3 regions of the Pseudarthrobacter sp. NPDC092202 genome follow, and region 3 is predicted to be linked to each of the others. Evidence: predicted binding sites of a transcription regulator. Region 3 holds the regulator's gene; each other region holds the start of a gene.
What was found. Region 3 encodes LexA, which represses DNA repair genes until DNA is damaged. Its sites were predicted from a motif close to TCGAACANNTGTTCGA; they were not measured.

Region 1 (7,554 bases), on a different contig from region 3:
AGGTCCTGCACAACGCCAGGCAGCTCAGCGAACGGGGAAGTACCCGTCAGGAAGGCATCGAATACCGGATCCTTGAGAAGCGATACTGCGAGGTTCAGGCGGTCCGCGTTGGTCCTGCGGTGCCGGCGCGCTCGTGCCACCACTCCCACCTGGCTTGCCCTGATGGACAGGCGCCGGGCGTGGAAGTCCTCACCCAGCGGCACGGTTACCTGGCGGTTCGCGTACCAGGACATTTCGATGACGTCCCCTTCGTCGCCCGCAAGCTGCAGGCTGCGCTCCAAGCCTTCCTGGGAGGCGGAGCAGTGGAACACGATGTCGCAGTCGGCGAGGGCTTCATCCGGGTGGGCGAAGTCTATTCCAAGGGTGTCCGCCAGTTGCTTCCGGCCCGGGTCCAGGTCCACAAGCTGCAGGCGTTCCAGCGGAAAGGTCCTGAGCAGGGTGGCCACCATGCCGCCCACGAGGCCTGCGCCCACAACCGCGACCCGGTCACCGAGCCTCGGGCCGGCCTCCCACAGCGCATTGACTGCGGTTTCCACGGTTCCGGTCAGCACTGCCCGGCGGGACGGGACGTCGTCGGGAATTTTCGTGAGTGAACTGATGGACGCGACGTAGCGGTCCTGGTGGGGGTTGAGGCAGAACACGCGCTGCTCCGGCCATCCCTCCGGACCGTCCTCGACTACGCCCACGGACAGGTAGCCGAACTTCACCGGCCCCGGGAATTCGCCTTCCTGGTGGGGTGCCCGCATCTCGTCGGCTACCCGGGGCGGGACGGCGCCGGCATGGACCACCATCTCGGTGCCTTTGCTGATGCCGGAATAGAGGGTGCGCACCAGGGCTTCGTCTGGGCCGGGGGCGGAAAGGTCCTCGGTACGGAGTTCGCCGTGTTCCTTGGCCGTTGTCCAGTAGGCGGTTGCGTGCGTGGGACTGGTTTGATTAGTCATCTTGCTGATGAATCTAGCCCTCCCGGCGTGGACCGCAAAAGTTGGCCGCTGCCTGGTTCTGGTTCCTGGGGCTTTGGGGCTGTGCTTGGACCGTCTCCCCAACCGGTGTGTCTTGGGCCGTCTCCCCGACACTGGGCTATTGACCCGCCTGGCTGCCCCCACCGTGGCATCGCTGGATCACAAGCTGCCTTGTGCGGCGCTTTGTCAGCAAGGAATTCAGGTCAGTGCCGGATTGCGGTCCGTTATCGGGTCCCAGTCATTCATGGGGTCCCAGTTCAGAGGGTATTGGGGCAGGACGGGCGGCAGGGCGTAGAAGTCGTTCCAGAGGGGGTCGTCCACGGGTATGTCGTCCAGGTCTATGAGGCCGTCATCTTCAGGTTCCTCCGGTGGAGGTTCCGGGTATGGGAGGTCTCCGGCAGGGCAGGCACACGCGCCGGGCATGGGCGGGTAGGGCAGCATGCCGGGGACTTGCCCGTTGTGATGCTCCCCCGGTTCCAGCCGCGCCGGCATGGGCGGCATGGCAGATTCGGGCCATTGGGGTGGTTCCCAGTCCTGGTGTTCGCTTTTGTAGTTCCGGCCGGTGGGTGAGGTCCAGCCGGGTGGTTCGGTTTTGGTGGCTGGTGTTGGTGTCCAGCCGGTGGTGTGGCGGAGTTTGTGGTGTTTCGGGCAGGGCTGTCCGAGGTTGCTGATCCCGGTGGTTCCGCCGTGCTGCCAGGCCAGAAGGTGGTCTGCCTCGTTATCCAGTGAGTTGTTGTTGCAGCCGGGGAAGGGGCATTTGCCGTCCCGCATCCGCAGCCAGTTCCGCATCGCTTTGGTGACCCGGTAGCTGGTCCGCCCGATCTCCAGCGGCGCCCCGTCCCGCGGATCAACGAGGACCCGGTGGAACGAATCAGCACCGTTCGCAACCAGGTCCCTCGCCATCGACGGCGGGATGGGCCCGAAGCCGTCCAGCATGGCCGGCTCGTCGGTCAGGCCCATCAGCGCGAATACCGGCACCATGACGAGCACCTGCGCCCGGACCGCCGACGACAGCCCGGCGGGATCCATCCCGGCACCCGCCCCGTCGCTGGTACCTGTGCTGTTGCCTGCAAGGACGCTGGAAATGTCTTCACACCCGCGACTGCTACCGCCATTGCTGCCGCTGGTGAGGATCGCTTCGGCGAAGTCGTCGGCCCGGATCTGGGTGAGGGTGCGGGACTCGTCGGGTCCCTGTGCGGCCCGGGCGAGGGCGTTGAGCCGGTTCCAGCCCGCCATTGCCTGATGGGCGGGGAGGTAGGCCGAGAGCCAGGCCATGCCGTCCTGGTCCGGCCTGCACTCCACCCGCCGGTCCGCCACACCCTTGGCGTGGCGCTTCTCGATCGATTCCGGGTGGTGGCGTTCGCGCCAGGTCCTGGCCTTGGCCTTGAACCGGTAAGCCGGCATCTCCCCCATCGCGGCCGCATTGACGGGCCTTGCCGTGTCGGGGTCCAGGAAGTGGGCCTCCAGGGCCGCGGCGCCTGCGGGGTCAAGACCGACTGTCTGGTTCACCATTTCCCGGGCATGGGCCCAGGAGATCGAGCCGCCCTGCAACGCGGCGAGGGTCCGGGGCAGGGACGTGGTCAGGGCGTGGGACTCGGCCAACAGGGCACCGGCGGCGCGGTCACCGATCACCAGAGCGCAGCCGACCTCGGCCACCAGGCTCCGCTCCTGCGCCGTGGCCTCATGCGGCGAGGACGGCGGACCGTTCAGCAGGCCCGTGGCGGCAGCGAGCACCTGAACCGCCTGCGCCTTCAACGCCGCCAGCTTCGCCTCGGACCGTGCCAGCCCGGCAAGAACATCCAGCGCCCCATCAACAACCCGCTGCAACGGATCATCAGCGGCGCCATCACCACCCCCGCCACCGCCGGCATCAGGCTCTGCGGCGCCACGACCGGAAACAGCCGTGCCGGAAGCAGCAGTACCGCCGCCCGCGAGCACCGCCGCAAAAGCAGCCACCGAAGCGTCAACCACCGCCTCAGCCTCCACTACCGCCCAATTGCCTTCCATGAATCCATCCTCATGGCAGGGTCTGACATTTAAGGGGCCCAGTGGACCCCTGCTAAAAAGAATTTTGAAAATCTTTTCAGGCCCTCTTGGGTGGCCAGCGGGAGCCCCTCCCGCCAATCTCGTTTTGGGGATGCGCGCCTTGCTCCGGTACCCTATTGAGGTTGGTGACGTGTCCGAGCGGCCGAAGGTGCAACACTCGAAATGTTGTTTGGTGTAAAAGCCAACGTGGGTTCAAATCCCACCGTCACCGCCACGTAGCGAGGCCCTGCTTTCCTGAGAACTGAGGAAGGCAGGGCCTTTTGCTTTGCGTTCAACGGGATGCACTGGCCACGGGCGCTGCCGTTCACGTGCCCACCAGCGCCGGTGAACTCCGCAGCGGGGGCAGGTATGTTTTACCGCATGGACGTCGCAGGGGGATGCCGATGAGTACCAACACGACCGCAAGGAACTACTGGCTGGCCTTGGCCGGCACGTATGGGCTGACACTGAGCGTTGCAGCAATGGCAGATTGGCCCTGGCCCCTCCTCATGGGCGGAGCCTTCATCCTCTTCGTCGTCCTCCACAGTTACCGGTACCGCCAAGTCGGCCGGAAGATTCAAGGCACGCTTGCCACGGCCAGCCCCGGTGTTGGTGTGGCAGGAAGCATTCTCGGAGCCGGGGCACTGCTTGTCCGGGGCACGCCGGTTGCCATTTGGGCCGGGCCACTCTTGGGGGTCATCGCTTTCCTGGGAATGTTCCTGTACCTCCAGCGGTTCGGTCGCTTCTACAGCCAAACGGGCACATCGGCCGACTGACCAGTTCACCCCATCCAACACCCGCGGCACCGACGCCGGACCCCTCATAAAAGTCACGGGCACTTCCCTGGCGTTGGACGACTGGGGTGCTGCGGACCCGACGGTCATCACCGGGCCGCTGCCCGCCGTCGTCGAATGGCTGCGGGCCCGGCTTTCTGCTGTCTTAGTGCCCGCCGCCCGGGGCACTTTGGGCACGGCGCACGACGACGGCCGCTATTTTCCCGGCGTGTCCGCGCCAAAGTGCCCGGGGACTGCAGGGCTGGACCCAACCCAGGTGTATTGGCGTTCCACGGCTGCGGTGCGCATCCGGTGACTTGGGCGGCGGGCTGAAAAAGCCGCGTAAGTTTTGGGTCGGCTTCCATATTTCCGCCAATTCCTGCTGGATACCATGAGTTGACCGGACAGAGCCGTCCGGTGCGATCGATGCAAAAGGACACTCATGGCTGCGGTGACGGTGGACGATATCCTTGCGGATCTCCCCCTGGGTTTCGCCACCCTGGTCCTGCGGCCGGCATCGGCCAGCCCCGCCATTGAACGGTTCCTGATCGTGGACGCCGACGATGAAGCGCCCGACGCCGCAGCCGCCTTCGTCCTGCTGATCGGCGTCCGCGGCCGGTCCGCCTTGCCGGCGCTGCGCCGGCTCCTGAAGAAGAGCCCTCCCCCGGTGGTGGCCGTGAAGGGAAGCCGCGAGGAGCTGTCCGAAGCCGAGGAACTGCTGCGCGATGCCGGTACGGGCCTGCTGCTGGTGGACCCCGGCGCGGACTGGGACCGGCTGCTGTCCATTGCAAAGGACAGGATCCAGCCGCCGAGCTACCAGCGTGAAGTGCTTACGCTGCTGGAAGAGGACCTTTTCGCCATCGCCCAAACGACGGCGAGGCTCACCTCCAGCCATGTGGTCATCGAGGACGCGGCCAACAAGGTGCTGGCGTACTCCACCGTCTCCAACGACATTGACGAACTCCGCAAGGCCTCCATCCTGGCGCGCCGCGGCCCCCGCAAATACGAGCTGCTGCTCAAGGACCTTGGCGCTTACCGCGAACTTCATGGCACCCGCTTGCCCGTCCGGGTTCCGGCCCGGCCGCAGGACGGGCTGCGCGAACGCGTGGCCATCACGCTTTTTGCCGGCGACCGCATCATGGGCTACATCTGGCTCCAGGAGACGGGTGCGGGGTTCGGGCCGGACGTCGACCATGTGTTGAAGGGTTCTGCGGCACGTACGTCCGCCGAGCTGATCCGGTACCGCAACCAGCAGTCCGTGCACATGCGGGAAGACCGCGTGGCGCGGATCCTTTCCGGCCCCGAGGAGGCCGCAGCCAGCGCACACAGTGAAAAGCTCCCGGCGGAGCGCCCGGCTGCCCTGATCCTGGTTGGCATGTCGGAGTCCGAAGCGCAGGCCGATGACGCCGCACTGAAGCACGGCGAACTCGCCAACCTGGCGTCCATCCACGCCGCCGCCTACAAAGCGTCCGCCGTGGTGGGCCAGTTCAAGGGCGACACCGCCGTCATAATTCCCGGCCTGCAGTCTGCCGCGGCCGAACCCGGGCTGCGAAGCCTCGCGGAGTCCATCATCAAGGACGCGCGGAAGCACCTGGGCATCAGCCCCTTTGCTGCTGTGGGCCCGGTGGTTCCGGACCTGCTGTCCATCCACTCGGTCACCGGCCTGACCGAGGCCCTCCTAAGCTGCGTGGGCCAGGCCGGGGATACGTCCGTAGGCACGGTGGACGACTTCGAGGGCGAAATCCTGTTCCGGGAGGCAGTCCGGAATTTCTCGACCTCCACGTTCCGCCACCGCAGCCTTTCGCGGCTGCTGAGGGAAGACGGGGAGTTGGCCGAAACCCTGCGGGCGTACTTTGACGCCTCGCTTGACGTGGCAGCCTGCGCGCGCCGGATGCAGCTGCACAAAAACACCGTTTACTACCGGATCAGCAAGGCTTCGCGCGTCACCGGGCTGGACTTCAGCAGCCCCCGCGACGCACTGGTGGCCCTGCTCCACGTCCAGGCATGGACCGGAACCACTTCCAACAAACTTTCAGGCAGGAAATGACAACAACACTCCAGGCACCGCCGCTGGGAGCGCTCCTCGAGGACATCGTCCTCCGCCACCGGCCGGAACGGGAAGCGGGCAGCGTCCCGGGGAACATCCCCCTCCTGGCAGCGGTCCCCTTCAACAGGTTCGGCATCGCCGTCGCCACCACATCCGGAGAAGTCTTCGCCGCCGGCGATGCCGCCGTGCCCTTCTCCATCCAAAGCATCTCCAAGGTTTTCACCCTTGCCATGGCACTTGGCGGTGACAGCTCAGGATCGCTGTGGCGCCGGGTCCTGCGGGAACCCTCCGGCACGCCCTTCAACTCCCTGGTCCAGCTGGAAGTGGAGCATGGCATCCCCCGGAACCCCTTCATCAATGCCGGCGCCCTGGTGGTGACGGACCACCTGATGGACAACGCGCCCGACGCCGCCACCCGGCTCCTGCAGTTCCTCACCGCACAGGCAGCCAGCAGCGGACCCTACATCGACGAGGAAGCGGCGGCCGGCGAACTGGCCAACAGCAGCCGGAACCTGGCGCTGGCCCACTTCCTGAAAAACTTCGGCAACCTCCACCAGCCGGCCGAAGCAGTGGTGGAGAACTACGTCCGCCAGTGTTCCATCATGATGACCTGCTCCGACCTGGCCAAGGCCGGCCTGTTCCTGGCACGGGCCGGACGGGGAACGCTGGGTCAAGTGCTCTCCCCCAGCGACGCAAAACGTGTCGGATCCATCATGCTGACGTGCGGCATGTACGACGCCGCAGGCGAGTTCGCCTACCGTGTTGGCCTCCCAGGGAAGAGCGGGGTGGGCGGGGGAATCCTTGTCATCGTTCCAGGCGAGTGCGCCATCTGCGTCTGGAGTCCGCGGCTGGACGCCAAAGGCAACTCACTGGCCGGTACCGCCGCCCTCGCAGATCTTTCGGACCGCACCGGCTGGTCCGTTTTCTGACCCACGCGCTTACAGCCCACGCGCCCTGAAACTCGCCCTCTCCAACCAGCAGGATCTTCTCCGTATCGAAAGGATCACCCATGCCCATCAACCCCAATGACGAGGTTGTACAGGACCCCAATGTTGCACCGGACCACGTGATTGATGGAGGTCATGCCCATGCTTCTGAGTCGGCGCTGCATGCCGAGGACCAGGGCTACCACAAGAACTTGAAGCCCCGGCAGATCCAGATGATCGCGATCGGCGGCGCGATCGGCACCGGCCTGTTCCTGGGCGCCGGCGGCCGACTGAACGCAGCAGGCCCGTCCCTGGTCATCGCCTACGCCGTGTGCGGGTTCTTCGCCTTCCTGATCCTCCGCGCCCTGGGCGAACTGGTCCTCCACCGCCCCTCCTCGGGCTCGTTCGTCTCCTACGCCCGGGAATTCTTCGGCGAGAAGGCCGCGTTCGTTTCCGGCTGGTTCTACTGGATCAACTGGGCCACCACCACCATCGTGGACATCACCGCCGCCGCCCTCTACATGAACTTCTTCGGCAACTACATCCCCTGGATGGCAGCGGTCCCGCAATGGGCCTGGGCCCTCACCGCCCTCGTCGTGGTCCTGGCCCTGAACCTCGTCTCGGTCAAGGTCTTCGGCGAAATGGAATTCTGGTTCGCCCTGATCAAGGTCGCAGCCCTGGTCATCTTCCTCATCGTGGGCACCTACTTCGTCATCTTCGGCACCCCCGTCGACGGCCAACAGGTCGGCCTGAGCCTGCTCTCGGACAACGGCGGGATCTTCCCCAACGGCCTGCTGCCCATGATCATCCTGATGCAGGGCGTC
Region 2 (7,554 bases), on a different contig from region 3:
TATGCCGGCCATGCGCCACTGAGAACCGCTTCGTTCAGCAGCCTGGGGGCATGACCCGGCTGGTTGCTGCCGGGCACAGCAAACGGGACCAACATTGGGAAATGTTGGTCCCGCTCCGTTCGTCCCAGGCCCGGAGCCCCGGTTCGTGTGCCGGGTGTGCCGGCCGGGGTGGGGTACCGGCTAGGCTGCGAGGCGCTGCTTGACCTCGGCAGCGGAAGGGTTCGTTGCGGCGGTGCCGTCCGGGAAGAGGACGGTGGGGACGGTCTGGTTTCCGCCGTTCAGCTGCTCCACGAGTTCGGCGGTGCCTTCCACTTCCTCGATGTTGATCTCGGTGTAGCCAATGCCCTGGGCGTCAAGCTGCTTCTTCAGGCGGTTGCAGTAGCCGCACCAGGTGGTCGAAAACATGGTGATGGTGCCGGATTCGGGAGTGAAGTCCACGGAGCTCTCCTCTGTGCTTGATAACGGTTTCGTTCCTGTAACGGTAGCGTGCAGTCCGCTATTCCCCACTTCCGAGCCCTGCCGGCTCCCTCGGATGACAGCTCCTGCCTGCGATGGCATGCTGGATCCATGTGTGGACGTTACGTAATGGCACGCGCCGTGGGGGACCTCCTTGCCGAGTTCGACGCCGAGCTTGAGGACGAAGTCAGCATCCCGCCGTCGTGGAATGTGGCACCGACAGACGACGTCCCGATCGTCCTTGAACGCCTGGTGGACGGCGAATCCGGAAACAGGCACGTCCGCCAGCTCCATGTGGCCCGCTGGGGGCTGGTCCCGTCATGGGCCAAGGACCCCGGCATCGGCTCCCGGATGATCAATGCCCGCAGCGAGTCCGTCCTTGAAAAGCCGGCGTTCCGGAAAGCCATCCAGTCCCGCCGCTGCGCTGTCCCGGCAGACGGCTACTACGAGTGGAAGCAGGGCCCGGGTAAGTCCAAGCAGCCCTACTACGTGCACCCGGCCGCTGGCCACGGCCTGGCGTTCGCGGGGCTCTATGAGTGGTGGAAGGATCCCTCCTGGCCGGCAGGGGAGCCTGGCGGGTGGCTGCTCTCAACGTCCATCCTGACCACTGACACGCCCCCGCCTGGCAGTGAGTCCACCGTGTTTGGAAAACTAACGGCACTCCATGACCGGGTCCCCCTGCCCATGGACAAAGCCACCATGCAGGCCTGGCTTGACCCCCAGGCCGATGATCCGGCAGGACTTGTGGACCTGGTACGGGCGGGGGTCAAGGACGTGGCCGCTGACTGGCACGTGGAATCCGTAGGGAAAGAAATCGGCAACGTCAGGAACAACGGGCCCGAACTGATTCAACCCGTGGAAGCCCTTTTCTAGCAGCAGGCCCTCAAGCAGCCCGGACCAAGCCGGGCGAAGCGACTAAACGGTGACCGCACCGTCGTCGTCCACTGCCCAGGTGGGGTTGTAGGCCACCTCCCAGCGGAATCCGTCCGGGTCCGCGAAGTAGCCGCTGTAACCGCCCCAGGGCTGGGTGATGGGCTCGGAGATGATCTCCGCCCCAGCGGCGGCGGCCTCCTCCATAACGCGGTCCACGTCCTCAGTACCGGGAAGATTGTGGCTCAACGTGATGCAGGGGACAGCTCCGGATGCCGTGACGCCGGCATCTGCCTGCATCTGGCGCACGTCCCACAGCGACAGCACCAGCCCGTGATTCACCTGGATGAACACCACGTCACCGGGAACCTCGCGGTGGACGGGCCAGCCAAGCCCGTCAACGTAGAAGGCCCGGGACGCGGCAACACTGCGGACGCCCAGCGAAATGAAGTCGACTCTTGGCTGCATGCTTCGATACTGTCAGACGATGGCGACAATTCAAGGAAACGATAGAGATGCTTTGGCCGACAAGGAACAGCTCGCTGCCGTCCGGGTTGCTGTTGACGAAGTGGATGAACAGATCGTCACCCTCATCGCCCGCCGCGAACGGCTGATCCGTATTGCCGGGACGCTCAAGGGCGACGACGCCGAGGTCCGTGCGCCCGGCCGGGTGGAGCGGATCATTGAGCATGTCCGCTCAGCCGCGGAAAAGAAGGACATTGACCCGGACATCGTTGAGTCCACGTACCGGGCCATGATCTCCGGCTTTATTGAACTGGAACTGAAGGTCCACAAAGAGAACAGCTGATCTGCCGCGGTTCAGGCCCTGCTTACAGGTTTTCCTCCACGGGGACCCCGTGCTGGTACTCCCTGCCCTCCGCCTCGCTGAAGGCTGACATGAGGTGTCCCTTGCCCAGCCCGTTCAGGGCAGCAAGGGGAAAGCTCCCGGTGATGCTGTTCCCTGAATGGCTCACACCCGAGAGGTCGTAGTCTTCCTCGACCCCCTGTTCCCGGTTGAAGGAATAGAAGGCAATGGCCTTCCCGTTCATGAACTCAATACACAGCCTCCGCTCCGAGGAATAGTCGGGCGTAGCCCCCACCAGCCCCACCACGTAAGCACCGGAATCCGGGATGGAGCCGTCTATATCGAACGTGGCCACCACCGTGGAGTCCTGGGTTGTGATGCTTGCCTGCTTCAGAAGTGCGTCTTGGGTTTTCATGGCACAATCCTGCTCCCTGGCGATCGGTCCGTCCACCCTTGCCGGCCAATCTTCTTGTCACTCCCGTGGCCCATCTATGCTCCCGTTCCGGGCAGGGGTAGACTGATGTTATTCGAATATGTGTTCGAAAATTTCCAGTTCTATCCAGCCGGGGAGGCGCCATGGGTATGTTCAGCGAATCCGTGGATGTCCAGTGCGCTGCGGACGGCGAACCAAGCAGCCTGCTGTGGGCAGGCCGGTCCTATACCGTCTGCACTGAACCCGTGCGCTGGTACGAACGCAGGCAATGGTGGGCCGAAGAAAGCCGCGCGCCGCTGGGCAGCGGACCCGGAGTGGTGGACCATGAGATCTGGCGCGTCCAAGTCCTTCCATCCAATCCGGGGCGAGGTTCTGAAGCGCCGGAAGAACCCCTGACCCTTGACCTCACCAGGCATATCCGCAGCGGCCGCTGGCGGCTCCTGCGCATCCATGACGCACTCCGGCCCAGGACAGCATGAGTTTCACCCATCTTCACGTCTCCACCGCTTTCAGTGCCCATTACGGCGTCTCGTGGCCCGAGGAACTGGCGCAGGCCGCGGCCGCTGACGGCGCAACCGCGCTCGCCTGCACGGACAGGGACGGTCTGTACGGAACCATCAAACACCTCAAGGCATGCATGGCAGCAGGCATCGACCCCATCGTTGGGGTTGACCTTGCCGTTTTCGACGACGACGGCGACCACCGCACGCAGCTGGCTGGAAGGGTTGTGGTGCTGGCCAGGGGACACAACAACGGGGCAGGCTACCGTGCCCTCTGCAGACTGATTTCCGACGCCCACGCCCGCACCACGGGGAAAGCCGGGGGAGCAGTCCCCGTGGCCGTCACCCGGGCTGAGCTGGCTTCCCGCACCCTTGATCCCCAAACCCTCAAACCGGTGTTGACGGTCCTGATCGGGCCTGATTCCGACGTCGGACGGGCCATGGGAGGGCGCCGCTACCTTCGCCCGCGCACCCTTTTCAAACAGTGGCTGGAGGCCATGCCCGCAGGCTCGCTGGTGGCCGAGATCGTGTCCCAGCTCAGCGCACCGGGAAAGCCGTTGAGCACAGCCCACGCCGTCCGGATGCTCAGGCTTGCCGAAGAGCATCATGTTCCTGCTGTCCTGACCAACGCCGTCAGGTACTGCGCAGCCGACGGTGCCCCCACCGCCGATGTTCTCGACTCAGCCCGCACCCTGAAATCCCTGCCTGAACTCGCGGATGAACCGCTGCTTCAGCCAACCGGCCAGGGATGGCTGAAGTCTTCACCGGAAATGCTCCGGCTGGGCAAAGAGATAATTTCAGCGGCAGGATACGGTGCCGCGGACCTGAAACAGCTGATGGCGCAAACAGAGGCGCTCGCCGACCGCTGCCGGATGGATCCGGTCACTGACATGGGCTGGAAGCAGCCGGTTGTGCCCGAAGCCTCAGTCATAGGCATCAGCCAGGATCCCCACGTTGAACTGGTCCAGCGGTGCCAGGCCGGTATCAGCCGGCGCTTTCCGGGAATTGCTGGCGCTGCCGGAGACAGGATGCTCTCCCGGCTCGACCATGAGCTGGGCATCATCCGCAACCTCGGGTTTTCCTCTTACTTCCTGACCGTCGCTGAGGTATCACGCATGATCCAGGAGATGGGAGTGCGGGCGGCTGCCCGGGGATCAGGCGCCTCAAGCCTGGTCAACTACCTGATTGACGTCAGCCAGGTGAACCCCTTGCAGCACGACCTAATCTTTGAACGGTTCCTTTCACAGGACCGTGCCACCCTTCCGGACATCGATATTGACGTTGAAAGCGCGGAGCGGCACAACGTCTACCACCGCATTTTCAAGAGATTCGGTTCCGAGCGGGTCACCCTGATGAGCATGCAGAACGGATACCGGGCCAGGGGTGCGGTGCGGGACGCGGGAATGGCGCTGGGTATGGACGACGACGAGGTGGGGGAGATCGCCAAGCAGCTGTGGCGTTTTTCTGCGCGGAAATTCCGTGAGGCACTGCAGGAAAAACCTGAACTCCGGGAATTCGCCGGCCGGGTGGAGCAGCGCGACCAGGACGGGAACCAGCAGCTTGACCTGCTGGTTGACCTGACGGAACGCCTGGACCGGCTGCCCCGCCACATTTCCATGCACCCCTGTGGCGTCATCCTTGGCGACGCTACCCTCCTGGACCGCACCCCTGTGCAGCCCAGCGGGCTGGGCCTGCCCATGAGCCAGTTCGATAAGCACGACATGGATCCCATGGGCATGCTCAAGCTTGACGTCCTGGGAGTCCGGATGCAGAGCGCCATGGCGTTTGCCGTCCGTGAAGTCATCCGCATCCACCCGTCCAAACAGGAAGTGGTGGCCGCCGGAAGGCATCCGTCCGGACCTGACGGCACAGGGCCCGACTACATTGCTGACAATGGCCACATCAACCTCAACGCAGTTCCCCTTGATGACGAAGCCACCTTTGATCTCATCAGAAGCACCCACACCCTGGGCTGTTTCCAGATTGAATCGCCCGGCCAGCGGGAACTGATCGGCAAGATGGCGCCCCGGGAGTTCAACGATCTCATCATCGATATTTCGCTGTTCCGTCCCGGCCCCATGAAGTCGGACATGGTCCGGCCCTTCCTGGAACACCGGCACGGCTTCGCCCCCGAGGTCTATCCGCATCCGGACCTTAAACCAGTGCTGGCGGAAACCCATGGCGTTACCGTCTTCCATGAACAGATACTGCGGACCTTTGATGTCATGACCGGATGCGGCCTGGCCCGCGCTGACGAGTTCCGCCGGGCCCTGGGAAATGAGGCACTCGAACTGGGGGTGGAGGAATTCTTCCGCAAAGCTGCCAGGATCAAGGGTTACCAGCCTGAGGTGGTGGACAACGTCTGGGGGACGCTGAAGGCCTTTGGAAGTTTTGGATTCTGCAAAGCACACGGCGCCGCCTTTGCCGTTCCCACCTACCAGTCGGCCTGGCTGAAGGCCCATCATCCAGAAGCGTTCCTTGCCGGCCTGTGGGAGCACGATCCCGGCATGTACCCCAAGAGGCTCCTGGTGGCGGAAGCCCGGCGGCTCGGGATTCCCATCCTTCCCCTGGACATTAACCGCAGCAAGGCCGAGTACCGGGTGGAACGGATCGAAGAAGGCAAGGACGCAGGAAAACTGGGTATCAGGCTCAGCCTGAACGGCATCTACGGGCTTTCTATAACAGAACTCAAACGCATCGTCGCGGGCCAGCCCTATGACTCCCTAGCGGACTTGAGGGCGCGGTCACGGGTCAGCAAACCCAACATCAAGCGGTTGGCCCAGTTGGGGGCTTTTGATTCGCTTCACCGTGAGGCGGGCGGCACGGCAAACCGGGCCGACCTCGTCCACCACCTGCAGCAGATCCAGGGGTCCAGCAGTGGGCGGAAAGGCGTGGAAGTCCTTGAGGGCCAGCTGTCCCTGCCCTTGGGGGATGTTGAACTGCGCAATGTTAAGCCGGGGCTCCCGTCGCCAACAATTGTGGAAAACGTGCGGGCTGAACTGGACCTGATGGCCGTGGACGTCAGCAGCCACCTGATGGACAGCCACCGGCCCATGCTGGACAGGCTTGGTGTCACCACGGCGGACAAACTCCTGGGCCTGCGCAACGGAACGGAGGTATTGGTGGCCGGAGTGCGGGTGGCAACACAGACGCCGCCCATGAGGGGCGGGAGGCGCGTGGTCTTCATCAGTATCGACGACGGCACCGGCTGCATCGATTCGGTCTTTTTCCACGAAGCCCAGGAAAAAGCCGGAATGCTCCTCTTTGGGACCAGACTGCTGCTGATCCGCGGGACAACCCGGCGGACCGGGCCTCGTGGGATCAGCCTAAGTGCAAGCATGGCCTGGGACCTTGGCAGGACAGAGACCCTGCCCTTCCCGGATTCCAGTCCGCAGGAACCGGAAGCCCCGCATCCGCTGGATGGAATCAGCAGGAGCCTCGCCATAACGGGATTCAGCGGCTGACCCTTCCGTGCGCCGCGTTGGTCGGGCCTCAGCGGAACCGATAGCATTGACGATGGCTGGCTGTGGTCCCCGTATGCCACAAGCTATGAAGCCTTAACTTTGAATAGGAGACACCCGTGTCAGATGCCCAGCAGATCACCCTTCTCGTCGATGGCGAAGAGACCAAGGTGACTACCGGGACAACCGGTGCGGAACTCTTCTTTGAGCGCCGTGATGTTGTTGTAGCCCGCGTCAACGGCGAGCTGAAGGACCTTGACCAGGAGCTGCCGGAAGGCGCCGACGTCCAAGGCGTCACCATTGACTCTCCCGACGGCCTTAACGTCCTCCGCCACTCCACCGCCCACGTCATGGCCCAGGCTGTCCAGCAGTTGCGCCCCGACGCCAAGCTGGGCATCGGCCCGTACATTACTGACGGGTTCTACTTCGACTTCGATGTGGCAGAACCGTTCACTCCCGAGGACCTCAAGACCCTCGAAAAGATGATGCAGAAGATCATCAACCAGAACCAGAAGTTCGTCCGCCGCGTCGTGAGCGAGGACGAAGCCCGTGAAGCCATGAAGAACGAGCCCTACAAGCTCGAACTGCTGGGCAAGAAAAACGAGGCCGCCGAGGCAGGCGAGGGCGTGAACGTCGAGGTCGGCGCAGGCGATATCACTATTTACGACAACGTTGAGCGCAAGGAAGGGACCACCGTTTGGTGCGATCTCTGCCGCGGCCCGCACCTGCCCAACACCAAGCTCATCTCCAACGCCTTTGCCCTCACCCGCTCGTCCTCCGCTTACTGGCTGGGCAACCAGAAGAACCAGCAGCTGCAGCGCATCTACGGCACGGCCTGGCCCACCAAGGACGCCCTCAAGGCCTACCAGGAACGCATCGCAGAGGCAGAACGCCGCGACCACCGCAAGCTCGGCTCGGAACTTGACCTGTTTTCCTTCCCGGATGAACTCGGTTCAGGCCTTCCGGTCTTCCACCCCAAGGGTGGCATCATCCGCAAGGAGATGGAGGACTACTCCCGGCAGCGCCACG
Region 3 (7,554 bases):
GGAAGCGTGGCCTGGCTTGCAAGGATGCTTTCCAGGGATGTGAGGAAGGCTGTGGTTTCGGTCTCAGTTCCGGCCGTGACCCGGAGGTGGCCGGGAATCCCCACGTCCCGGATCAGCACTCCGGCGTCCAGCAGCTCCTGCCAGACCTGGTGCGGGTTCTCCAGTCCGCCGAAAAAGACGTAATTGGAGTCCGACGCTGCGGGCTTCAGGCCCATCCGCGTCAGCTCCGACACGATGCGGTCCCGCTGCTTCTTGATGTCTTCCACATCCGCCATCAGTGCCTCGCGGTGCTGGAGGGCAGCCAGGGCAGTGGCCTGCGTGATGGCTGAGAGGTGGTACGGCAGCCGGACCAGGCGGAGGGCATCGGCAACTTCGGGTGCGGCAGCCATGTAGCCCAGCCGGGCTCCGGCCAGCGCGAATGCCTTGCTCATGGTCCTGGACACGATCAGCCGCTCCCGGCCGGGCAGCAACGTCAGTGCGCTGGGCGTCCCGTCGTGTGCGAACTCGTGGTATGCCTCATCCACAATGACGATGGTCTGGCTTGCTTCGCCTGCCTCGTACACGGCCTCCACGACATCCAGCCCCAGCCCGGTCCCCGTGGGGTTGTTGGGCGAACAGAGGAAGACGATGTTGGGCTGCAGTTCCTTGACCTGCCGCGCTGCCGATTCAGCGCTGAGGCCGTAGCCTTCGGCGCGCTCTCCGACGATGTATTCAGTGTCCGTTCCGCTGGCCAGCAGCGGATACATCGAGTACGTGGGCGGAAAGCCGAGCGCTGAGCGTCCGGGACCGCCGAATGCCTGGAGGATCTGCTGGAGTACCTCGTTTGAGCCGTTCGCAGCCCAGAGGTTGGTCTCATCGAGGCCGTGGCCCAGGTATTCCGCCAGCGCTTTGCGCAGTTCCGTGAACTCCCGGTCCGGGTAGCGGTTCAGGCCCGCGGCGGCTTCGGTGACTGCCGCACTGATGGCCGCCCTTACGTCCGCCGGAACACCATGGGTGTTTTCGTTGACGTTCAGGAGGATGGGGACGTCCAGCTGGGGCGCACCGTAAGGGGTAAGCCCGCGGAGGTTGCTGCGGAGGGGAAGCCGGTTCAGGCGTTCTAGCTGGTCATTCACCTGAACAGTTTAGTGCCCGTGCCGGAGGGCGGAAAATGTGACGGGTTCCTGTTCGCCCTCGGCATGCGCCCCCGGCCCATTCCATGGAGCAGCCCCCGCTGGTCCGGACCCTTGCTGCCGGCTATGGCAGCTCAGCCGGCGGGAACGAACAACTGCTGGCCGGGGAAGACTGCGCCTGCGGAGAGGTTGTTGAGCTGCACGATGTCGGCCACAACATCGCGTGCGTCGCGATCAGGCGCCACGGCGGCTGCGATCCCCCACAGCGACTGGCCGGGCTGGACCGTCACGGTGACCGCGGAGGTCGTCTGGAGCTCCGCGTCTGAGTCGGAGGCTTTTGCCGGGGAGTTGAAGAAGCCTGCCAGCGAGAGCAGCAGGGCGGCCAGAAGAACCAGGGGAATACCGATCAGCACGATGCGGCCGCGCCGGGTCAGCCGCAGGGGCGGAAGGGGGGCCGGCCGTTCCGGCTGCCGCTCTTCAGGCCGGGACAGAAGGTGCTGCACAGAGAGCAGCTGTGGACGTGAACCCCGCGAAACAGATGTAGCTGACATGAACTGAGCCCTCCTGGACCATACTGTGCTGCCCGGATGTTCTGCTCCGACGCCCCCTAGGGCTTTCCGGTGCCACTTTCGAATGGCCGGCGTTCGCAGTAGAACATATGTTCGAACTTTGCTTCTTCTGTTTTAGCACCTATCAACGAACATTGTCGAGACTCGCTAGAACAAATGTTTGAAAAAGCAGTGTGGCTGGCCTAGTTTTGAACGAAAGAACAACCACCCGGACAGTCGATCAGCAGGGTCTGACATTATGGGGCGGGATCGTCCAGGGCCTTGCCGTGGAGAGGCCCGGCGGACACCGAAAGGCATTGGCGAATATGGCAGCAGCAGCCGCCGGGGGCAGGGCAACCGCGCAACCGAAGAGGACCGCCAAGGGCCTGACGCCACGGCAGAAGAAGATCCTGGAAACGATCCAGCGTTCCGTCAATGTGAACGGCTACCCCCCGTCCATGCGGGAAATCGGAGATACCGTGGGCCTGGCCAGCCTTTCCAGCGTCACCCACCAGCTGTCCCAGCTGGAAAAACTGGGCTATCTGCGCCGTGACCCGAAGCGTCCGCGCGCCATGGAGGTCCTGATGCCCCTGACTTTGGACGGTGGTGCGGCCAAACCCGCCAGCCAGCCATCAGCAGTGCCCCCCAGCGGCGGCGCCACTGTCACGGAGCTGCCCACTGCCCTTGACACTGCGATGGTTCCCCTTGTTGGCCGCATCGCAGCCGGTGGTCCCATCCTGGCGGACCAGCAGGTGGAGGACGTTATGCCGCTCCCCCGGCAGCTGGTGGGCCAGGGCGAACTGTTTATGCTCCGGGTGGCCGGGGATTCCATGGTGGACGCGGCCATCTGTGATGGCGACTGGGTTGTGGTGCGCCGCCAGGCGGATGCAGCCAACGGCGATATCGTCGCTGCCCTCCTCGACGATGAGGCCACTGTCAAGACATTCCGGCAGCGTGACGGTCACACGTGGCTGCTCCCCCAGAACACCCAGTACGAGCCCATCCTCGGAGACCACGCCACCATCATGGGCAAGGTCGTGTCAGTGCTCCGGTCCCTGTAGCCAGGTTCCCCGCTGGGTAGCAGGCCCGGGCAGTGTTTAGGCCTGCGCAGGGTCAAACACTCCGCCCAGCCAAACACTGCCCCGGCCTGGGCATCAGGCGTTCTCGCCCGCCAGCCTCTCCAGGGCCGCGATTGCCGTCTTCCGGTCCGTTGTGGACCAGAACGGCGGCAGCGCTCCCCGGAGGAACCCTGCGTAGCGCTCGGTGGCAAGCCGTGAGTCAAGCACAGCCACCACTCCCTTGTCCCCCGTGGAGCGGATCAACCGGCCTGCGCCCTGGGCGAGCCGGATGGCGGCATGGGTGGCCGAAACCGACATGAAGCCGTTGCCGCCAGCCTGTGCCACGGCCCGGGAGCGCGCCGTCATGAGGGGATCGTCCGGCCGCGGAAAGGGAATCCGGTCTATCACCACAAGGCGGCAGGACCCGCCAGGGACATCCACGCCCTGCCACAGGGACATGGTTCCGAACAGGCAGGTATCGGGCTCGTCGGCGAACTGCTTGACCAAGGCGGTCATGGTGGAATCGCCCTGGCAGAGGACCGTCATGTCCAGCTTGGGGCGGAGGGCTTCGGCGGCTTCCTCTGCGGCGCGCCGGGAGGAAAACAGGCACAGTGCGCCGCCGCCGGAAGCGCGGATGAGCGCCTCGAGTTCGTCCAGTGCTTCCGGGGATGCGCCCCTTCCGGGCTTCGGCAGGTGCCCGGCAACGTAGAGGATGCCCTGCTTGGGGTAGTCGAAGGGCGACCCCACGTCCACGCCTTTCCAGCGGGGGGCACCCTCGCCCACGAGTCCCAGCCCGCCGGCGGCAGGCTCAAACGCTGAACCAATGGCCAGCGTGGCAGAAGTAAGTACAACGGTGTGCCCGGAGAACAGGCCTTCCCGCAGCCGCCCGGCCACGGACAGCGGCGCAATGTTGATCAAAGCCGGCGCCGTCTCATCCGGCTGGGAAAATCCCTGCGCGGGATCAAAGGCGCTGGCGCGGGAAAACCACACCACTTCGCGGTTCTCCCGGGCAGCGAGGAGCCGTTCGCAAAGTTCCAGGATGAGCATCAGGCGGGACCGCGCAAGCTGCCTCCCGCCGTCGGGCGTGGCATTGCCGTCCCCCTTCGAATCCGAGAGGGCGGCCCGGCAGGCATCACGCAGCTGGTCCACGCAGTCCAGCTGTTCGTCATTCAGCCCGTTGGGCAGCAGTCCGTTGGGCACGCCGGCAAGGGCAAGTTCCAGGTTGGCGGCCGCGGCGTTGAGCGCGTCAACGGTGATGGCGGTGTGCTTGCGGGCGCCGGCGGCAGCCGCATGGACCATGGCCACGGACAACTGGCCGGAGACCGCCCCGGTGACCCGGTCCTGGAGTTCGTGCGCCTCGTCCACCACCACGACGTCGTACTCGGGCAGGACCGCAAGCCCCTCAAAGGCGCTGACGGCGAGCATCGCATGGTTCGTGACCACGACGTCCGCCTCCGCAGCGTCCTGCCGGGCAAGTTCACTGAAGCACTCTGCTGCCATGGGGCACTTTTGGGCGCCGAGGCACTCCATGGAGGTCACGGACACCTGGCGCCAGGCGCGGTCCGTAACGCCCGGCAGCAGCTCGTCGCGGTCGCCAGTGGCGGTCTTCTCCGCCCACTCCCGCAGGCGTACCACTTCCTTGCCGAGCTGGGACGAAGGGCCGCCAACGGAGGCCGCGAAGTGCGGCACACTGGTGTCCTCGCCCAGGCTGAACAGCTGGCCTTCCGCGGGTTCCTCGCTGGGGAAGCCGCCTTCCAGCTTGTGCCGGCAGACATAGTTGGACCGCCCCTTGACCAGCGCCACCTTGACCGGCCTGTCCAGGGCGGGAGTGATGGCCTTGAGCAGCCGGGGCAGGTCCCGGCCAACGATCTGCGTCTGGAGCGCAAGCGTGGCCGTGGACACCAGGGCGGGCTTGTTGCTTTTCAGGGCGTGGGCGATGAGGGGTATCAGGTAGGCCAGCGACTTGCCGGTGCCCGTGCCTGCCTGGACCAGGAGGTGGTCCCCCGTTCCCAGCGCACGGGCCACCTGCCTGGCCATCTCATGCTGGCCCTCACGGCTTTGTCCGCCCATGCCTGCAACGGCCCGGTCGAGCAGTTCGATCACGAACTGCTCGCCGGCCGTCTCCGTGGCTTCCGGGGCCACGACGTCAGTCATTGCTGACGAAGGGTTCCAGTTCGGCCGCAAAGCCTTCCCGGACCATCACCACGGCCCGGGTGCCTTCCTCCACGTGGTCCACGCTGATGATCTCGGCGTCAGACTCGTGGAGTTTACTGAGCAGGTCTCCGCGATCGTACGGGATGAGCAGCTCCAGCTTGACGCCTGGCCTGGGAATGGCGTCACTGATCGCCTTGAGCAGCTCCGCAATGCCTTCACCCGTGCGGGCGGACACCACGACGTGCCGCGGCTCGCGCTGCCTAAGCCGCTCCACCACGAAGGGATCGGCGGCGTCGGCTTTGTTGAGCACGATGATCTCCGGCACCTTGCGGGCGTCCACTTCGCTGAAGACCTTGCGGACTGCAGCTATCTGTCCTTCCGGGTCCGGGTGCGAGACGTCCACCACGTGGAGGATGAGGTCCGCGTCCGCAACTTCCTCCAGCGTGGAGCGGAACGCCTCCACCAGCTGCGTAGGCAGCGACCGGACGAAACCCACAGTGTCCGCGAGCGTATAGCCCAGCCCGTCCGCAGTTTCGGCCTTGCGGACAGTGGGGTCCAAGGTGGCAAACAGGGCGTTCTCCACCAGGACTCCGGCGTCGGTCAGGCGGTTGAGCAGCGAGGACTTGCCCGCGTTGGTGTAGCCGGCGATCGCAACGGACGGCACGGAATTACGACGGCGGTTGGCCCGCTTGGTCTCGCGTGCCGGCTTCATTGCGGCGATCTCCCGCCGCAGCTTGGCCATCCGGGTACGGATGCGACGGCGGTCCAGCTCGATCTTCGTTTCACCGGGACCGCGCGAGCCCATGCCAGCCGCGGCGCCGCCCACCTGCCCGCCGGCCTGGCGGGACATTGACTCGCCCCAGCCGCGCAGGCGCGGCAGGAGGTACTCGAGCTGCGCCAGCTCCACTTGTGCCTTGCCTTCGCGGCTCTTGGCGTGCTGGGCGAAGATATCCAAAATCAGGGCTGTCCGGTCGATGACCTTGACCTTGACGATGTCCTCCAGGCCACGGCGCTGCGAGGGTGCAAGCTCGGCATCCACAACAACGGTGTCCGCGCCGGTGGACATTACGATGTCCCGGAGCTCAAGCGCCTTGCCCGAGCCCAGGAATGTCCCGGGGTCCGGCTTGTCACGGCGCTGGACCAGTCCGTCAAGGACCTCGGAGCCGGCAGTTTCGGCAAGGGCGGCGAGTTCCCGCAGCGAGTTCTCGGCGTCGGCCAGGGTGCCTTCGGACCAGAGCCCCGCCAGGACCACGCGCTCAAGGCGCAGCTGGCGGTACTCGACCTCAGTGACGTCTTCCAGTTCGGTGGACAGTCCTGCGGTACGGCGCAGGGCGCGGCGTTCCTCGAGGTCCTGCTGGTCGCCGTCGTACGTTGAATGTTCTTCGTCCAGGCGGGAAATTGCCTGGGCTTTGCCGAACACTGCCCTTCCGTCGCTGCCCTTCGCCTCGCCGCTGTGCGGGCTGGGGGTCCTGGCCGGTACGTCCTTGGAGAGAATCCGGTCAATGACAGCCTGGATTTCCTCGGGACTCATGTCCTGGGCGGCTGGATCTGATCCGGTGTTGGGCTGGCTGGTCATGGTCTCCTTTGAAGATTCGGCAGTTCCAGAATAGTGCCGATTGCTGGTGGTTGGGGAAGTATTCGCGGTGGGCTGACGGCCTGCGGTCATCCAAGGCTCCTGGCTTGCTGGGCCGGCGCTGCGGACAGCAGCAACGGCAGGGGTGCCACGTGGTGGTTCGTAGCGGAGAAGGAAACAGCCGGAAACGGCGATAAGTCCAGCAGGAAGCTGGCTTTCGAGTGTGGTCCGGCGACCGGAACAGGCGGATTCCGCGTGGTCCGGTGCACACAGCGGAAGATTCGGAGAAACCGCATCGCTGGGTGGGACATGCTGTCGCTTGAGGACAGGCTTCGGGACGGGCATGGCCCGTGCCGGCTACTCGAAGATCAGGAACATGCCCTCCAGCCTAGCAGAGGGCCATACGCGCGGTTTCCCTTTACGCTGCAAGGGGAACTACTCTGGCCAGTTATGGAGTCCGCACATTATTTCAGCGCAACGCCCGCCGGCCCTTTCACCCGCAAGCCCCTGGCTGTTGAACTCGCCGGGCAGACGCGCAGGCTGCAGACTTCCTCCGGCATCTTCAGCCCCGACGGGATTGACAAAGGCACGGCGATCCTGCTCAGCGAGGTACCCGCTCCCGCGCCCCAGGGAAACCTCCTGGACATCGGCTGCGGCTGGGGGCCCATTGCCCTGACCATGGCCCTCAAAGCGCCCTCCGCCAGGGTCTACGCCGTGGACGTCAACGAACGCTGCATCACGCTGACAAACGAGAACGCCGCAGCACTCGGGCTTGCCAACGTCACAGCCAGCACCCCCGACGCCGTGGATCCCGAGCTGCGCTTTGACACGATCTGGTCCAATCCCCCCATCCGGATCGGCAAGGACGAACTGCACTCTCTGCTGAAGTTGTGGATTCCGCGCCTGGCTCCGGGCGGGACGGCCTGGCTGGTGGTGCAGAAGAACCTCGGGGCCGACTCGCTTCAGCGGTGGCTTTCGGCTGAGCTGGACGAATCCTTCACGGTCAGCCGGGAGTCGACGTCAAAGTCGTTCCGGATCCTGAAGGTCAGGAAAGCGTCCCGTTTGCCACAATAACTGCAGGGCCGCTGAGCTCCACGTGTTCGTGGCCTCCC

Region 1: a site for LexA is predicted at 3,031-3,046, ahead of ACIQF4_RS19390 (DUF222 domain-containing protein). Genes of this name have one in related genera too.
Region 2: a site for LexA is predicted at 2,659-2,674, ahead of ACIQF4_RS05250 (DUF6504 family protein). Genes of this name have one in related genera too.

What each region holds. Positions count from the first base shown of each region.
Region 1 is NZ_JBIVRG010000018.1:51,381-58,934, reverse strand. It holds gene ACIQF4_RS19395 (zinc-binding alcohol dehydrogenase) at 1-941, opposite strand, end outside; gene ACIQF4_RS19390 (DUF222 domain-containing protein) at 1,158-2,966, opposite strand; tRNA gene ACIQF4_RS19385 (tRNA-Ser) at 3,130-3,219, shown strand; gene ACIQF4_RS19380 (hypothetical protein) at 3,389-3,760, shown strand; gene ACIQF4_RS19375 (PucR family transcriptional regulator) at 4,200-5,804, shown strand; gene ACIQF4_RS19370 (glutaminase) at 5,801-6,733, shown strand; gene ACIQF4_RS19365 (amino acid permease) at 6,814-7,554, shown strand, end outside.
Region 2 is NZ_JBIVRG010000002.1:401,640-409,193, reverse strand. It holds gene ACIQF4_RS05280 (biotin/lipoate A/B protein ligase family protein) at 1-54, shown strand, start outside; gene ACIQF4_RS05275 (mycoredoxin) at 181-438, opposite strand; gene ACIQF4_RS05270 (SOS response-associated peptidase) at 568-1,329, shown strand; gene ACIQF4_RS05265 (VOC family protein) at 1,372-1,794, opposite strand; gene ACIQF4_RS05260 (chorismate mutase) at 1,814-2,134, shown strand; gene ACIQF4_RS05255 (hypothetical protein) at 2,157-2,546, opposite strand; gene ACIQF4_RS05250 (DUF6504 family protein) at 2,708-3,043, shown strand; gene ACIQF4_RS05245 (DNA polymerase III subunit alpha) at 3,040-6,528, shown strand; gene thrS (threonine--tRNA ligase) at 6,645-7,554, shown strand, end outside.
Region 3 is NZ_JBIVRG010000010.1:35,148-42,701, forward strand. It holds gene ACIQF4_RS14880 (histidinol-phosphate transaminase) at 1-1,112, opposite strand, end outside; gene ACIQF4_RS14885 (LysM peptidoglycan-binding domain-containing protein) at 1,244-1,660, opposite strand; gene lexA (transcriptional repressor LexA) at 1,984-2,718, shown strand; gene ACIQF4_RS14895 (ATP-dependent DNA helicase) at 2,812-4,869, opposite strand; gene hflX (GTPase HflX) at 4,862-6,445, opposite strand; gene ACIQF4_RS14905 (class I SAM-dependent methyltransferase) at 6,893-7,516, shown strand; gene dapF (diaminopimelate epimerase) at 7,488-7,554, opposite strand, start outside.